2 regions of the Bombilactobacillus sp. ESL1202 genome follow, and region 2 is predicted to be linked to the other one. Evidence: predicted binding sites of a transcription regulator. Region 2 holds the regulator's gene; the other holds the start of a gene.

Region 1 (6,804 bases), 460 kb from region 2:
TAAATTCATCTTGTTTGGCTGACGATAATTCGCTAAAGCCGACTTGGAATTTGTAACCAATATAAGTTCCATGAACTGATTCATCACGAATAATTAGTTTAATGATTTCTGCCACATTAGTGAGTTTGTTATTACCCAAATAATAAAGCGGTGTATAAAAACCAGAGTAAAAAAGAAAAGTTTCTAAAAAGACAGAGGCAACCTTTTTTTGTAAAGGATCGCCGTTTTGGTATAAATCATTAATGACGTGGGCTTTTTTCTGCAAAAATTCATTATGGTTGGTCCAATCGAAAATTTCTTCGATTTCCTCGGCGGTATTCAAGGTACTAAAAATCGAAGAATAACTTTTAGCGTGAACCGATTCCATAAATTGAATATTGTTAAAGACGGCAATTTCTTCAGGGGTGCGGGCATCTTTACGTAAAACTTCAGCGCCATCTTGAGATTGTAAGGTGTCTAAAAGAGTTAAACCACCAAAGACATGACCAACAACGGTATGTTCAACGGGGCTCAATTTGCGCCAATCGTCGCGATCATTCGATAAAGGGATTCTTGTATCGAGCCAAAATTGCTCAGTTAATTTTTCCCAAGTGGCCTTATCGACTTGATCTTCAATTTGATTCCAGTTAATTGCTTCATAGTATGTTTTAACCATTGATAAAACCTTTCTTAAATTAATTATGCTCAACAATAATCTAAAATTTGGTTAATTTCTCGTTTCTAAAAAGTTTTGTTTGCAGCTTTGAAATTGCGCTCCAAGAAGCAGGAATTTGCGTCTAGCTACGACTAAGTACTCAAGTCAAAACTGCCTTAAGAACTTAGCCTAGGCTATACTAAATTCCTAATCGCTTCTTGTCGCAGCTTTGAATAATTGCGCTCCAAGAAACAAAAGTCTGCGTCTAACTACAACTGACCATCAAGCCAAATTCGGGCTTAATTGTCAGTTTAGGTTAGTACTCAACTTTTAACCGTTTCTTGTCGCAGCTTTGAAATTGCGCTCACAAAGTCAGAAGTTTGCGTTTAACTCCGCCAAGAGTCTTAAGTTAAAGTTCAAACTTAAATCTCTTGCCGATGTTAATCCTCAACTTCTAAACGACTTTGTTCGCAGCTTGATTTTAATTGCACTCACAAAAGCAACAACTTGCGTCTAACTACGAATAATAATTCAAGTTACAAACCAACTTAAATTATTATTCTAGGTTATACTCAGTTGCTCCCGCTTTTGTTCGCAGCTTGATTTTAATTGCGCTCACAAGACTAACAACCTTCATCTAACTACGCCTAAGCATTTAAGATACAAACCAATCTTAAGTCCTTAGTCTAGGTTAGCTGACGGTTGCTGCCCAGTCTTGTTCGCAGCTTGATTTTAAATCGAACAGCTTTCACATTCGTTAACACCCACTTCGGAGTTATCATCAGTATAAGTGCGGACGTAATATAATGACTTAATGCCCTTGTAATATGCATAATTGCGCAAAATAGTGAGATCGCGTGTCGTTTGTTTATTTTCTTCGTCAGAAGTTTTCCATTCGTATAAACCTTCTGGAATAGTTGAACGAACAAATAAAGTTAAACTCAATCCTTGGTCAACGTGTTCTTGAGCTGCAGCATAAGTGTCAATGACCTTACGCATATCAGTATCATAGGCAGAACGGTAATAAGGAATAGTTTCATTAGACATATGTGGTGCAGGATAATACAATTTACCATTCTTTTTTTCTTGGCGCTCTTCAACTAACCAAGTAATTGGTTGCAAGCTAGCGCTGGTATCATCAATATATGAAATTGAACCAGTCGGAGCTACTGCTAGGCGATAAGCATTATATAAACCGGTAGCTTGAACTTTGTGCTGTAATAATTGCCAATCTTTGGGAGTGGGAATGAAAATATTTTTAAATAAAGCTTGAACTTTCGGATCTTGCGGGGCAAAAGATTGACTGGTGTATTTATCAAAATAGGAACCGTCCGCATACTTTGATTGATCAAAGTCGTGAAACATGCTATGACGTTCACGAGCAATTTGATTACTTTCAACTAAAGTCCAATAATTTAAAAGCATAAAATAAACGTTTGTAAACTCTAAAGCCTGACTAGAACCATATTCAATTTGGTGTGTTGCTAAAAAAGTATGCAACCCCATAGCTCCCAAACCAATTGCATGACTTAAATCATTGCCCTTTTTGATGGAAGGAACAGCATCAATTTGAGAATGATCCGAGACAAAAGTTAAAGCCCGAGTCATGGCGCAAACCGATCGACCAAAGTCCGGACTAGTCATTAATTGCGGAATATTAGTTGATCCTAGATTACAGCTCACGTCACGTCCTAGTTCTACATAATCTTGGCGATCATTTAAAACAGACGGTGTTTGAATTTGCTGAATTTCGGAACATAAGTTACTCATAATGATTTTTCCTGCAACCGGATTATCCCGATTAGCAGTGTCGATGTTCAAAATGTATGGATAACCAGATTCCTGTTGTAATTTACTGATTTCTAGCTCTAAATCCCGTGCTTTGATCGTATACTTTTCAATCTTAGGGTTGGCCACTAAGTTATCATATTCTTTAGTGATATCAACGTAAGAAAATGGTTGGTGGTATTCGCGCTCAACACTATAAGGACTAAAAAGGTACATCGTTGCATCTTGACGGACTAATTCATAATATTTATCGGGAACAATAATGCCTAAAGATAGCGTCTTAACCCGAATTTTTTCGTCAGCATTTTCTTTTTTAGCAGATAAAAAATCTAGAATATCAGGATGAAAGACATTCAAGTAGACGGCGCCAGCGCCTTGGCGCTGACCTAATTGATTACTGTAACTAAAACTATCTTCTAGTAATTTCATAACTGGTAAAACACCGCTGGAAACGCCTTTGACGCCTTTAATGGGGGCCCCAGCTTCGCGTAAATTCGACAAAGCAATACCAACTCCGCCCCCAATCCGGGATAATTGCAAAGCACTGTTAATACCGCGCCCAATTGAGTTCATATCATCAGTCATCTGAATTAAAAAACAAGACACAAATTCACCACGACGTTTTTTGCCAGCATTTAAAAAAGAAGGTGTAGCGGGTTGGTAGCGTTGATGAATCATTTCATCGGCTAATTGTTGAGCTAATTGTTCGTTGCCATCCGCAAAATATAAAGCATTATTTAAAACCCGCATTTCATAATTTTCTAAATAATAACCACCATCGTTAGTTTTTAATGCGTATTGATTGTAGAATTTATAGGCCGCCATAAATGATTTAAATTGAAAATGTTGCTCTTTTAAATATTGATAAAGTTGTCGAATAAAAGCTGTTGAATATTTTTTCAAAAACTCGGCTTCTAAATAATCAGTCTTAACTAGATTAGTAAGGTGTTGAATAATATCAGGTTCAATCTGAGAATTTGGTTGAACATTTTCCTGCCAAAAAGCTTTCAATGCTGCTTGATCGCGCTCTAAAGCAATATGACCAGCTTGGGGAATATTTAATTCATTATTTAGTTTAAAATAGCTAACTTTAGCAATATCAATGTTGTTTAGACTCAAGTTGTTCCACTACTTTCCGGAAATTTTTGACATCAGATTCGGTACCGTTAAATTCATAATCAAAGACGACAGGGACGTCTAAACCTGCGGCAATATCTTTGGCAGTATGGATATAAAGTTCATTAAAGTTCCGATTACCACTACCAACGACACCGACTAATTGTTGCGCATTGTCTTTGTAACTTAAGAAATCAATGACGGCATCCATCATGTTGTCATCATAAGCAGGTACAGCTAATAAATAAGGTTCTTCCATGGCATGATAGGGATCAGCGTCACTAATTTCATAGGCCGGTAATTGGACTTTTTGAATAAAACGTCTGGTTTGACCAGTAATTGTATAATAAGCAATTTTCATGCTTGCACCAGATCTTTCAGTTCATCTAAACGAAAGCCGACAATGGGGGCTTGATTCTCTGTGAAAACTACAGGGACACTTTTGAAACCTTGTTGTTTAAGATAAGTTAGATCTTGTGGTTGTTGATTGATATTATGTTCCTCAAAGGAAATTTGATGTTCACTTAAAAATCTTTTGGTCATTTTGCATTGCATACAACCATTTTTGGTAAAAATCGTCACTGTTTGTTTCATAAAACTACCTCCTCAATAACTGAGCTCAATTATAAGACCCTTCCAATCAAAATACAATATATAGTGTTTTGTTAGAAGACTAACCACATGATACTGTGGTTGCTACTGCTGGATTTGATTTAAAAATATTTTTTCGAACATCAGTTTGTGTGAAAAGTCAAGGTGAATTTTTGGAAATTTAATAGATTGGGACAAAAGTTGTTTAGAATTTGGTGACTAATGAAATCAAATGAATGATTGCTGCTGGTAAGTTTCTACAGTGCAGCTAAGTATAAATTGAGCTATAATAATTCTAATAAATTTATTTAGGAGTTTGGAGAAGTTGGGATGCGTTTAAACTGGAATTTATTGGGCGTCGTGATTTGGATTTTAGTACTTGCGATTGTCATAGGAATTATTTTTGATATTCGGCGGCGTCATTTAAAAATGATTGTTGTTCGTAAAAAACATCGTTCTATCGGTAATGTTTTATTAGATTTTTGTGAGTTTATTGGTGCTTTTATCTTAGTTGGAGCCATGTTTTATGTGACTTTTTTAGATAAGGTAGCAGTTCAAGATAGTCAACGAGTTCAATTAAGCTATACGGTAAAACCATTAGTTATGCAGACGAAAAATAGTCAAGGTTACTATGTTGAAGTGAAACAATCAGACAATCAAAAGACTGTTAAATACTATAATTATTGGATTCAGGGGGCTAAATACAGTATTCCGGGCAATAATGCTTCGGTTTTAGATGGTGATCAAGCAGCTAATTTAAATGCTAAAAATTACCCTTGGCCAGCTACTAAGAATTACGATAGTAAGTATCAACAAGCCTATGTAATCACGATGGTGGCACATTATAAGAATAATTGGCGAAATGGTTTAGGCATTCACGCTGGCAATGTGGCGACTGATTATGCCTTAATTCGAATTCCGAGTGCAACTTTTATGAAAACTATTTCGTAAAGCTAATTAAAAAAGTTCCTCAGTCATTTATTGAATGAACTGGGGAACTTTTGTCTTGTCTTAGAATTAAATTTATTTGGCAGGTGTTTTTGGTGCGCGTTTCAAATTGCGCGCATTAACAACAATTTTGTGATTAAGTTCGGTAACACTGTCGCTATCTTTGGGGTCAAATTGTTCAATATCTAATAAAACGGCATTGGTATAAATTTTTTCCACAGTACCAATAACTGGTTTTTCTAAATCTTCTTCAACTTGAGCCTTAAGTTTATCGCCAGCTTTTATACTAGAAATTTTCATACAAGATTACTCCTTTATTTAAATAATCAGGAGGCTGGGACAAAAAGAATTTTTCGTAAATTGAGACGAAGATTTGATTCTTATGTGCTCCACAAGTCAGAAGTTTGTCCCAACCTCATTTTTTAGCTTCGCTATTCGCTTGATCAGACTAAAGCCAACCCGTTACCGGTTCTTAGTCTTGTCTGCTAGACTCATCTTATAATAATGTAAAAAAGTTAGTTTGACAATTATTTGGAGTAGAAAAATGAAAAAAATTATTATTATTACCGGTGCTAGTGGTGTTGGCAAAACGACCGTTAGTCATTATTTAAAAGATCAATATCGCATTCCGAGCATTATTACACATACAACAAGACCACGACGTAAGCATGAACAATCAGGAATTGATTATTATTTTGAAACACCCCAAAGTTTTTTGTTAAATGATTATTTGGAACAAGTAACTTATGCCGGTTATCAATATGGATCTTCTCGTCAAGGGTTAAACCGTGCGTTTCAAAAAAATAATATTGTTAGTATTGTCTTGGATACGAAGGGCGCAGTGGCGTATTTAAAAGCTTATCCTCAACAAGCGATAGTTTGGTTTGTGACAGCTCCCAAACAGGTACTGGCTGCTCGCTTACTAAAACGAGGTGATGACCCGGACTTGATTCAGCAACGCTTAGCTAGTCATGAGTTTCAGCGAGATTTGGTTTTACCCAGTTTGTTAAAAAAAGATGCTGTAATCCTCCAAAATGATTCTTGGGGGCATTTGCAAAACCAAATTGATCAACTAATGTTAAAAATTTAAGTTTCTACTAATTTGTAATTATTTGTTTGCTTGTTTGTAACATATCTGCAATGTAATAAGTGTACTATTTTGATTGTTAAGTTATTTCCAATTGAATTTTAAATAATTCTCATAATAAATTACGTTACTTATTCTCGGAGGCGAACAATCTTAATGGTTTCTAAAAAACATTTTCTTAGTTTAATTGCTGCAGGTATTATGGGTCTATCTACTTCCGCAATTCTTAATCATAATCAAGATGCACAAGCTGCTAAAGTTGGTGATGGTGTTACTGTAACCAGTAATCAAGTTGCTTTACGTACACAACCTTATGACGATAGCTTTTTAACTGGTCAGTCTGTTCCGAAAGATTCTTCTTGGGCAGTTACTCAAATTAGTGCTGATGGTCAGTGGTATAACTTAGGTGGTAATGATTGGATTAAAGCGAGCGATGTAATAGATATGGCAGATGCTCGTAATGCCAAAGTTCAAAAAGTAATTAACTTTGCTCAAATTCAAGGTGGTAAGCCTTATGTTTGGGGTGCTAAGGGACCTAATTCATTTGATTGCTCTGGTTTAATGTATTATGTATTTAAACAAGCATTAGGTAAAAATATTGGTGGCTATACAGTAGCCCAAGAAAGTGCTGGTCCCAAAG
Region 2 (6,804 bases):
AAGCTGCTTCACCTTCAGCTTCATAATATTCCAAACCTAAATCATCCATCGCGGCTTTTAACATGCCTTGAGATTGATCCCACATTTCATCATCATCAAAGTATTTTTCAGTATTAGCAGGATCACGATAACTTAAACGGAAAGTATAATTTTCAATATTAAAATCTTGATAAACATCCATCATCAACTGCAAAACTTTTTTAAATTCGGCTTGAATTTGATCAAGTGCAACAAACGTATGACCATCATTTAATGTCATTTCCCGAACACGTTGTAATCCAGATAAAGCACCAGATTTTTCATATCGATGCATCATCCCTAATTCGGCAATTCTGATTGGTAATTCGCGATAGGAGCGAATATGATGCTTATAGATTTGGATATGAGAAGGACAATTCATCGGCCGTAACTCCAACATCTCGCCATCACCCATGTCCATTGGGGGAAACATATCTTCACGATAATGTGCCCAGTGACCAGAAGTTTTATAAGTGTCCAAGTTCATCAAAACTGGAGTATAGACGTGCTCATAGCCAGCAGCAATTTCTTTATCAGTGATGTAACGTTCAATCGTTCGCCGAATAGTAGCACCCTTAGGCATCCAATAAGCTAAGCCAGCACCAACTTTCGGATCAACGAAGAATAAATCTAAATCGCGACCGATCGTCCGGTGATCACGTTCTTTAATTTCTGCGCGCCGCTTCAAATCCGCTTGCAAATCTTCATCGTTCAAAAAGGCTGTTCCGTAAATCCGTTGTAGCATCGGATTACTAGATTTTCCTTGCCAGTAAGCACCAGCTACTGACAACAATTGATAATGTTTTAACCCACTAGCCTTAGGTAACAATGCTGTTTCGCCAAAACTAATAAAGTCGCCCATTTTAAAGACGGGAATTTGCACATTATCCATCGAATTTAAAATGGCAGTTTGATAAGGATCAGCTGCAAATTGTGCTAACAGCTCCTTTTTATCAACTAATTGTCGTTCAATGGGTTGATTGTCTTTAATTAAATGATCAATCTTCGTTTGTAAATCAGCTAATTCATCAACACTTACTTGGCTATCAGCCTTATCTGTATCTAAATAAAAACCATCATCATTAACTGCCAGTTCACCAAAGTTAATTGCAGGATATTTTTGCTTTAACGCCGCAGCTAATAAGAAAATTGCAGTATTTCTTGCCACTTCTACTGCTGCTTCATCTTTATTAGTAATAATTTCAATTTTAGCATCTTGCGCAATTGGACGTTCTAGATCCACTAAAGTCCCATTAATCTTAGCTGCAACGGCCTGCTTTTTTAAACTGTTGCTAATTGAAACAGCAACCTCTAAGGCTGTACTTCCTGATTCAAACTCCCGCTTTGAACCATCAGGAAATTCTAAACAAATCTGTGTCATATTCCTTAACCTCCTAAAAAATAAAAACGCCTCTTAGACAAATTGTCTAAGGGACGTCATTGACGCGGTTCCACCCACATTAAAGTAGTGATTAATTACTTTATCTCACAGTCTTTAATGCGACCAACCACATCTTATTTAATCTAATTTAACAGTAATGAGCTTATCACGAGTTGCTTTCAGTCGATGACAACTTCTCCCTGCAGCCAAAGCTTTATGACTATGACCATATTAAACCACGGACGTGCCAATTTTGCAAGATCAAGAACAAATTACGGTTCAAATCGCCGATTAGGTCCTGATAAAATTACTTCCTGCGCCAAAAAACGAATCCGTTCCATTATTCGCGCAGCCTTCACGGGTTCTTGATCCCCCCGTTGATTAACTGCTAAGTGTTTCTGTAAATCATTCATGGCAAAATTAGAGGAGAAAAATGTCGGTAATTTTTCTTGCATGCGGTATTGTAAAATAACCCCTAAAACTTCATCACGAACCCACGAACTCAAAGAGTCCGCACCAATATCATCTAACATCAAAATGGGAACAATTTTGATTTGATCAATTTTTTTCAAAACTGAATTATCACTAATTGAATTTTTCATCTGCACGGCAAAAGTAGGAAAATGCATTAATAAAACAGAAACCTTCTTTTGCACCAATTCTTTAGCGATCGCTCCTAATAAATAAGTTTTACCCACTCCAAAATCGCCTGATAGGTATAATCCTGGAACAAATTGTTCTTTTTGCGCATAATCCAAAATAAAGTGATAAGCTGCTACTAAAGCATTTTGTCGACCACTTGCTCCTTGCTCAAAATCAGTTAGATCTGCCTGTTTGATATCACTAGCCATATCAATTGTTCGAAAATTTTGTTCAAATTGCTGTTGCTTTTTTTGTGCAATTAGCTGTGCATCTGGTGCATAAGTTACTTGAATCATTTGATTTTTATAAATTAGACGTGGCTGATAACCTGCAGCAAATTCTGACATATGACTTTTGGCTTGAACAAATTCATAAATTGCATCTAAGCCTTGTTGAAGCGTCTTTGAAGTGATTTGTTGTTGATTTTGGTGCAAAAAATCTTGCACATCCGAATCTTTAATGGCTGCTTGTAGCAAATCTTGATAATGCGTTTGCCATTGACGCTCTTTTATAATACGCGCTAATGATTGCGATAATTTTTCCATCATCGTACCTCACTAAGAATTATCTTTTAATTTTCGTAATTGCTGATGTAATTTAGCTAATTGTGTTTGATCAACCCGCGAACTTTGCTTTTTAGACCAGTCTGTGGCTGATTCATGCTTACTGCCATTTTTTATTTGTCGCTGGCGTTGCTTTTGTGGAAAATCTTGTAGATATTTTAAGGCTTGTGGTGCAGTTTTAATACCATGCTGAACCCAATCATTGGCAATTTTTTCTACAAATCCTTGCGTTAAAGTAGCACCATTATCTAGCACATAATTAACCAAAATATTAATAACTTCACTAGGTAGAACCATTCGCGCTTGTAAATTACGTAAAATTCGCGTTTCTGAGGTTCCAACAAAACCATTTTTTTGCCGCTTTTTCTGCGCTAAAAATTCCGCTGGCGCTAAACTTTGCGCTTTTTTAATTAATTGTTGTTGCACTTTGGATAAATTATTTGGTGGAGTCGATATTTTTGCCGACTTATTCTGCGCCAAATCCGCATTCAAATTCAAATTAACACTTTTTTCATAGGTTTTTTGTGTTACCAATTCTAAACGTTTGAGATCAATCTGATTGGTATTGACGTTGACTGTATTACCAATTAATTCAGCCAATTCAACTTCTGACAAGCCGTAAAACGTATGCAAATTAAATAAGGGCTGCTTTAATTCTTCAATTTCTTGTGGTTTGACTTGATATGCTTTCGTGGCCGCCACCACTAAATCCCAATCAAAACTAGCTAATTCCGACTCACTATAATGAGGTAAGTTACTAGTCGCTGCCGTAGTTGTGGTCGTGTCCGTCTCATCAACAACTTTATGTGATAAGTGAAAAACTTCTAAAAAACTTTTCGTAATTTCTGTCGCTTGATCTAAATTACGAATCTGCGGGTGATACTTATCACGCAATTTTTTAAAATCAGGTTGACCAATCTTTTCACGCAAAAAAGTTGTTAAAATACTATCTTGAAAAAATTGATTTCCCGCCAAAGGTGAATGAAGTTGATAAATTAAATAATCACCCCAACTATCTCGACTTTGAAAAGTTTGTATTAAAGCCACAGCTTCTAATTTAATTCGCGCTTGATAAAAAGAATGGGCATCAAGATCTAACAAATTTAATAGTTGAAAATGAGCCTGACGCTGAGACAATAATGGTTGCTGATGTTGCCAAAGTAATTGATACAAACTAATGGCATCACTGCCAATGATGGGCTGGTATAAATCAATCAAAATTTGATAATCCAATTGTGTTAATGTAGTATCACTAATTACCCAGTAGCCCCATAAGGGATCGATCATTGAGCTAGTCATTGTTCTTGGAACCACTTTCTGACTGATGATTTTGCGTTAACATCATATCTTGAACTTCTTTCATTAAACCATTAATATCTTTGAATTGCCGATAAACACTGGCAAAGCGAATATAAGCAATATCATCGACTTGGGCTAATTCTTGCATCACGAATTCGCCGATTTGGCGGGAATTAATTTCATTTTCACCAGTCGCTTGAATTTTTGCTTCGACCTTATTAACTAATTGATTCATATCCTCCAAAGTCACAGGGCGTTTTTCAGCTGCACGTACAATTCCACGCAAAATTTTCTCACGATGGAATTCTTCTCGATTGCCATTTTTTTTGACGACTAAAACCGGTGGGTACTCGATCCGTTCAAAAGTTGTAAAGCGGTACCCACAGTTTTCACATTCTCGCCGTCGCCGAATAACCTTACCTTCATCAGTCGGTCGACTATCAATTACCCGTGAAGAATTTTGTTGACAATGGGGACAAATCATAGATCTTACTCCTTAATTATTTGCTGTAAAGATTGCGTCACCTGTTGTTTCAAATACGACCAATCTTGAGAATTATCAATTACCCAATCAGCTTGTTGACATTTTTGGGCAATTGGTAATTGGCTTTTTATTCTAGCACACGCCTGTTCATCGGTTAAATTATTCCTTTGTTTTAAACGATTTAATTGTTGCTTCATTGTAACATAAACCACAACCACTTGATCTAACAGTTGATCATAACCTTGTTCAAATAACAAAGGAATTTCAAAAAATAAGGGGATTACACCCGCTTTTGCTTGCTGAATTTGTTGTAGTAATTGCTGGCGAATAATTGGTTGCACTAATTGATTTAATTGTTGTAACTTTGTTGAGTCACTAAAAACGAGCTGTCCTAACTTTGAACGATTTAAACTACCATCCTGATTCAAAATTTGTGAACCAAAAAGAGCTTTTAACGCTCGTGTCTGGGTTCTTAAAACTTGGTGAGCAAGATGATCAGCATCAACGACTTGAAAACCAGCTTGCGTAATTAACTGACTAACACTAGTTTTGCCACTAGCAATTCCTCCAGTAATGCCAATTGCTTGTCCCATCAGTTTAACCTTTGGCACTTTGGACAGTAGTGCGTGCCACGTCCGGCCACCCGAATTTTTTCAATTGTTGTACCACACCGTTGACAAGGTTGTCCTTCTTGGTCATAAACTTTCAATTGCAGTTGAAAACTGCCTTGATGACCAGTGGCATCAACATAACTACGAATGGTTGTCCCTCCAGCAGCAATAGCCGTTTTAATTTCTTCAGCTATTGCTGGATATAAAGCCTGTAATTGAGTTTCTGTTAATTGGTTAGCTGGCTGTTCCGGATGGATTTGTGCCATCCATAACACTTCATCAACGTAAATATTGCCTAATCCACTCACTACTTGTTGATCCAATAGAACCGCTTTAATACTTTTCTTTTTGCGTTTCAAGCCATTAACTAACGCTTCATACGTATACTCGGGTGTTAATGGTTCCGGACCCAATTTAGCGATTCCTTTAATTTTCAATTCTTGAGTCGTTGGTACTACTTCCATCCGGCCAAATTTGCGGACATCTCGGTAACCTAGATACTGCCCATTTGCTAAATAAAAAATGATATGCACGTGCTTATCAAAATCACTAATTTGTTCGCGGACTTGATACTTACCTTCCATTCGCAAATGACTGATCATAGTCAAATCATTGTCAAAATGAAAAAGTAAATACTTGGCGCGGCGGCCAACATCCGTAATCGTAGCCCCAATCAATGCTTGTTTGAATTCTGCTAGGGGATTAACAATAATTTTGGGATAACGAATTTCAATTTCTGTAATTTTTTGATTTTTAATTAACTGATTTAATCCACGCCGGACTGTTTCTACTTCTGGTAATTCGGGCATTTTTTCTATCCTTTCGCGTCAAACCAAGTTTGACCAGCTGCTGACTCCACTTTTAAGGGTACATCTAGTTTAACAGCAGAATCCATGATTTGCGGTACTAATTTTTGTAAAATGGGAATTTCTTTCGTCGGTGCTTCAAATATTAATTCATCATGAACTTGAAGCAACATTCTAGCCTGTAGATTTTGGGCCGTCAATTGTTGTTGCATATTAATCATCGCAATTTTAATAATATCAGCAGCACTTCCTTGAATCGGTGTATTCATAGCCGTACGCTCTGCAAACGACCGCAAGTGAAAATTCTTAGCATGAATATCAGGTAAATACCGTCGGCGGTGCATAATTGTCTCAACATAGCCATCTTCACGCGCTTTTTGCACCATCTGGTCCATATATTCCTTAACTTTTGGATATTGATCAAAATAAGCTTGAATAAATTCCGCCGCTTCTTTTCGGGAAATACCAATATTCTTTGCTAAACCATAGTCACTAATACCATAGACAATACCAAAGTTGGTTGCTTTGGCCTTACGTCGCATATTTGGTGTTACATCCTCAATACTATTTAAATGAAAAATTTTCATGGCCGTATGCGCATGAATATCATAATCCTCTAAAAAGGCTTGTTGCATATTTTCATCGCCTGAAAGATGAGCTAGAACCCGCAATTCAATTTGGGAATAATCACTAGAAAATAATTTCCAATCAGCAGCTTGCGGAACAAAGGCTTTACGAATAGCTCGCCCTTCGTCACGCGCCGGAATATTTTGTAAATTAGGATCCACTGATGATAAGCGGCCCGTCTGCGTTAAGGTCTGTAAATAACGAGTATGCACTCGGCCGTCAGGTGCAATCGCATTTAACAAACCAATCACATAGGTTGATTGAATTTTAGCAACTTGACGATAATCTAAAATATCAGCAACAATTGGTGCTTGATTTTTCAATTTTTCTAGCACATCTACCGACGTGGAATAGCCAGTTTTGGTTTTTTTAA

The links. The regulator NrdR, encoded in region 2, represses ribonucleotide reductase genes. The targets are predictions, from matches to a motif close to ACACNATATATNGTGT.
Region 1: nrdH (glutaredoxin-like protein NrdH) is a predicted target of NrdR. The motif match lies at 4,184-4,199, and genes of this name have one in related genera.

What each region holds. Positions count from the first base shown of each region.
Region 1 is NZ_CM176590.1:1,235,835-1,242,638, forward strand. It holds gene nrdF (class 1b ribonucleoside-diphosphate reductase subunit beta) at 1-655, opposite strand, end outside; gene nrdE (class 1b ribonucleoside-diphosphate reductase subunit alpha) at 1,367-3,541, opposite strand; gene nrdI (class Ib ribonucleoside-diphosphate reductase assembly flavoprotein NrdI) at 3,522-3,899, opposite strand; gene nrdH (glutaredoxin-like protein NrdH) at 3,896-4,132, opposite strand; gene AC3B7A_RS05500 (LVIS_2131 family protein) at 4,460-5,080, shown strand; gene AC3B7A_RS05505 (DUF2187 domain-containing protein) at 5,153-5,377, opposite strand; gene AC3B7A_RS05510 (guanylate kinase) at 5,622-6,167, shown strand; gene AC3B7A_RS05515 (C40 family peptidase) at 6,321-6,804, shown strand, end outside.
Region 2 is NZ_CM176590.1:1,700,657-1,707,460, reverse strand. It holds gene thrS (threonine--tRNA ligase) at 1-1,399, opposite strand, end outside; gene dnaI (primosomal protein DnaI) at 1,672-2,586, opposite strand; gene AC3B7A_RS07620 (DnaD domain protein) at 2,599-3,918, opposite strand; gene nrdR (transcriptional regulator NrdR) at 3,896-4,387, opposite strand; gene coaE (dephospho-CoA kinase) at 4,393-4,980, opposite strand; gene mutM (DNA-formamidopyrimidine glycosylase) at 4,980-5,807, opposite strand; gene polA (DNA polymerase I) at 5,813-6,804, opposite strand, start outside.